DNA from 2 places in the Phosphitispora fastidiosa genome. Region 1 is predicted to be linked to the other one. Evidence: predicted binding sites of a transcription regulator. Region 1 holds the regulator's gene; the other holds the start of a gene.
The links. Region 1 encodes LexA, which represses DNA repair genes until DNA is damaged. Its sites were predicted from a motif close to CNAACANNTGTTNG; they were not measured.

Region 1 (2,407 bases):
ATAAATTTAACGAAGCCATGGCGGTCTACAATTATAATGGCATCTTGTGCGGAGTTGAGCAGTGAAAATAATTCTGCCTCAGCCTTTTCTTTGCAGTCAGCAAGATTAACCAAAAGTTCAAGACTTGATGACTCTATCACTAGTGTATTGCTATTTTTAATTTCATTGATCTTTTCAGATATTGAAGGATTTCGCACAGTGTTGACGATTAGATTTATTTCCTGGTAATCAGATAATTGTTCAATAGATTTTAAAATGGCAACTTCATTTTCTATTTCTCTTGAAAATACATTGGAATCAAGCTCTAAGTCCACAATGCCGGTAATCTCAACCTTGGGATTATCGCGAAAGCAATAATAAAGAGAGGTTCCTTCACTGTCTGCACCAACAATGACCAGCTTTATTTTATTCACTTCCCCCAGCCCCTTAGGATTATTTTCGTAATATTGTATATTATTTGACAAATCATGAAATTATCCTTCGGCCAGAGGTAAAAAATTCTAAAAGTTTAATGGAATTTTTATTTTTTGCCCGGGATAAATGTCTGAATGTTTCATATTATTAATTCTTTTAATTTCATAGACTACCTTTTGGATGTTTTCGTTCACACAATATTGTTTTGATATTTCCCATAAAGTGTCTCCATTGTGCACTACGACCTCCCGATATTCTGCGCCGGTATAGCCGCTGGCAGTAGACCTAAAGAACAAAGACATCGCAGCCAACAGCACTAACGTAAGACAAAGCATCTTGGTAAACTTAAAGGGATTGAACTTAATTTTCCTCCTTTTATCTTTGCAGACTCTGTTCTTTGTATTAAAGGTATTCATCAGCACAACCTCCCGAACACTTGTTTGATAACAATATAGCACGAACAGGTGTTCTGTGTCAATCGTTTTTCGCATAAAACATAGGAAAACTTCTAAAAAAAACGAACAGACGTTTGCGCAAATATGTAAATAATGTTATAATTAAATTGAGCCTTACCGGTGGTCAGCAATCGGCAAATAACAGATTAAGGGGTGACTCTAGTGTATTCAGATATAAGTGAACGCCAGATATCAATTCTTAATTTTATAAAAAAAGAACTGCAAAAGAGAGGGTATCCCCCTTCGGTAAGGGAAATTGGCGTAGCTGTTGGGCTCAGCTCCAGTTCAACAGTCCATGGTCATTTAGCCCAACTTGAGAAAAAAGGTTATATCAGGCGTGATCCCACAAAGCCAAGGGCTATAGAAGTTATTGAGGGAGAGGGTAACTTTGTCCGCAAAGAGATTGTAAATGTTCCCATTGTCGGCAGGGTAACTGCAGGGGAACCCATTTTGGCAGTTGAAAACATCGAAGATACCTTCCCGCTTCCTATAGAATTTGTTAACAATGATAATGTATTTATCTTATCTGTGCGCGGGGAAAGCATGATAAATGCCGGGATTCTTGACGGGGATTACGTTGTGGTCAGGCAGCAATCTGTTGCCCGAAACGGTGAAATAGTTGTTGCTCTTTTAGAAGATGAAGCAACTGTAAAAACATTCTATAAAGAAAAAGACTATATCAGGTTACAGCCTGAAAATCCGTATATGGATCCCATTTATGCAACAGATGTCAAAATACTGGGTAAGGTAACCGGGGTGTTCAGACGCATTCAATGATTTAATTGAAATGTTTTCAAGTTGAATATAATTTTGCTTAGTATAATTAATAAACCCAGGCTTTTCCCAAGCCTGGGTTTGGTGTTATCAAAATGATGTCACTGTTTAATTATGTCACTGTTAAATTAAAGTATGCCAGATTCGACCGGAAAACTAGTTAACCCATCGTAATATACTGGGATGTGCTCCTTCAGTTCCCACGAAATTGCATTCAGCACCGTTTTGGTACTCTGTTTTCAGAAATTCAATCATATGTTCAACTATTTGAATAAGTTGTTCCCCACCGTATGGTGAAACACTGGCAATCTTTAGTTGTTCTTTGTGTAAACCAAATATGGGAAGAATATCTTTTAGAATTTGACGCCGCTTCATTATGGCTTTATTTCCAGGACAGCAGCAGGCATCCTTCGGACAGGCTACAACTAATCCGTCACAGCTTTTCCGAAGCAATTTAATGAAAACAAAAGGATCTAATTCGGATGGGCAGGAAACAGCCATCAACCTGACGTTTTCAGAAAAACGCAACTGCATTTCGGGCAGCAGTCTTTCCGACATGCCTTTACAGTTGTTGCATATTAGCAGAAGCACCAGTGGGTTACCAGTGTTCATAGTTCTCCCCCCTAACGGACTCTTGCACCAGTTAGTGATAAAAGTGTCAAAATATACATTTAAGTTCAAATCTTCTTATAATTAATTATAAAATAAAACTCCTGACAGTTCATGCAGTTTTCCGTTAATAAACCTATTTAAAGGTTTAATGG
Region 2 (2,407 bases), on a different contig from region 1:
CCATAGGGGGGAGTTTCACTTCACTTCAGGCTCTGGAAACCGGACTTCTTGAAGGACAGCTGACAACAGTGGTAAAACAGCTGGCATTTATCTTCACCGCCTTTGCCGGAGCTCATATCGGTTATCTGCTGGTAATGTCAATAGCGGGTGGCAGGCCATGAATACCGGCAGAATCAAGGCGCTGGCGTCCGGCCTCCTGCTGGGTATCCTGATAGGCGCTGCCGGTCTCAATATAGTTATGGGAAGCCACTTGGACAAGGCTGAACTTGAAATTCTCAAACTGCGCGCCGAACTTGAAGAAAAGATAGAACAGCTTGAAAGCGCTGAGAAGGAACTTGAAGTCAAGAAACAGGCAGCGGTTGTTGATGAGATTGATATCCACGTTAATTACAGTGATGAATACGAAAAACTTGAAATAGAGGCTGCTCTCAAAAAACTCCTCAAGGATACAAAAGGACAGGAGGTCCACTCTCTGGATCCCCTGCTGGTGACCAATATAGTTGACGGAAGGACGGTAGCCACCGAAGGTCACAAGTACAGCCTGACAGTAAGGGGAACCCTGGTATCAGAGAAAATAGTCATGTATGTGGATGCCAAAGAAGTAAAAGAACAGGTCCTCTGACGGCCGAATACCTGTCATCCGCCCAACGGCACCCCTGCATTGAAAAAAAAGACCAGAGATTTTTTCCCTGGTCTTTATGTACACTGTCCTCTTAATACTTAAGTTTATTCGGTTATACTTTATTCAGTTATACTTTATTCGGTTATACTTTATTCAGTTATACTTTATTCAGTTTATCCATATTATGTTTTCCAAGTTGGAGCCGTAACTGCTTCTACTGGCAGATAACCTGGCACTATCAGGACAAAACTGTTTCAGGAGTGTTAGTAGTTTTTTGGGCCTCAGGCAGAAACAAAGGCAGCTATCTTGACAGGACGACCACTGTCCGGTGACTGTCCTGGCCTGCCAAAAACCTGGCTGATACAATTTCCCATCCTTTGGGACAAAACTCGCTCAGGCTGGATTTGAAGACCTCGGGTTCATTTCCGTTGGCAGACTCATAGAGATCAAGCTGGGTAACCTCCACTACCTTGTACTCGGCCAAATAAACCACTCCCTTTATTATATTGTTTTATTTATTTATTTGACAAAAACCCGATAATCCCTGCAAAAAAATCAGAAATTATTATCTAATATTATCTAAAACTTATTCCAGACTTGCAGGTTTTATTTCTGCCAAAAAAATCCAGTTCTTGACTAGCGAACTTATGTTCGGTATAATGGGTTATTGAAATAATTTCTGGGGGGGTATGGAACTTGAACTTAATCCAAAAACTCAGTTTACTGGGTGCAGCCGCAAAATACGATATCTGTGCTGCTTCCGGCTGCAGTTCAGGCGGCAGCTCCGGGATGCCCTCACCAGGGAGCGGGGTGTGTCACAGCTTCCTCCCTGACGGCAGGTGTATTTCCCTTTTCAAAGTGCTCCAGACCAATTCCTGCCAAAAAGACTGTTTTTACTGCCCCAACCGCGTCCAGCGTGACATACCCAGAGCTAGTTTTTCACCGGATGAGCTTGCCGGACTGTTCCTGGAATTTTACCGCAGGAACTATGTTGAAGGCCTGTTTCTTAGTTCCGGTATCTGCAAAAGTCCTGCAGATACCATGGAACAAATTATCAAAACCGCTGAAATCCTTCGGTACAGGTACAGTTTTAAAGGTTATATCCACCTTAAAATAATTCCGGGGTCCCAGCCCGAATATATTGAGCAGGCTGTCAGGCTGGCCAGCAGAGTATCTGTCAACATCGAAGCCCCCACAGCAGCTCATTTGCAAAAACTGAGTAAACTGAAGGACTTTAATGACGATATCATTAACCGCATGAAATGGATTAACCGGCTGCAGAAAGGTGGTTTGCTGCCTGCAGGACAGACAACACAGTTTATGGTCGGGGCAGCCGGGGAAAGTGATGCCGCCATCCTAAAGACAACATCCGGTCTTTACCAGGGTATCGGACTGAAACGCGTCTATTTCAGCGCCTTCCAGCCTGTTACCGGGACGCCCCTGGAAGGGATGTCCCCGGCAACAGTCCTTAGAGAACACCGGTTATACCAGTGTGACTTCCTGTTCCGTTTGTATGGCTTCAAATTAACCGATATCAGTTTTAACAGTGATGGTAACCTCCCCGAGGACCTTGACCCGAAACTAAATTATGCTCTTAACAACCTGCAGCTCTTTCCCCTTGAAGTCAACAGGGCATCATACAGAGAGCTTCTGAAGGTACCGGGGATTGGCCCGGCTTCAGCCCGAAGGATAGTCAGCGCCAGAAAACAATTTAAGTTCAACACCCTTGATGAGCTGAGGAATACAGGCGTGGTTGTTAAAAGGGCGGCTCCCTTTGTCCAGGTT

Region 2: the regulator LexA is predicted to act here: its motif matches at 1,263-1,276, upstream of Ga0451573_RS08740 (putative DNA modification/repair radical SAM protein).

The regions. Positions count from the first base shown of each region.
Region 1 covers NZ_JAHHUL010000001.1:83,514-85,920, reverse strand. Annotated here, with positions in the region: gene Ga0451573_RS00460 (helix-turn-helix domain-containing protein) at 1-413, opposite strand, end outside; gene yneA (cell division suppressor protein YneA) at 501-830, opposite strand; gene lexA (transcriptional repressor LexA) at 1,032-1,646, shown strand; gene Ga0451573_RS00445 (hydrogenase iron-sulfur subunit) at 1,800-2,255, opposite strand.
Region 2 covers NZ_JAHHUL010000007.1:109,435-111,841, reverse strand. Annotated here, with positions in the region: gene Ga0451573_RS08755 (YtrH family sporulation protein) at 1-161, shown strand, start outside; gene Ga0451573_RS08750 (sporulation membrane protein YtrI) at 158-622, shown strand; gene Ga0451573_RS08745 (hypothetical protein) at 924-1,106, opposite strand; gene Ga0451573_RS08740 (putative DNA modification/repair radical SAM protein) at 1,319-2,407, shown strand, end outside.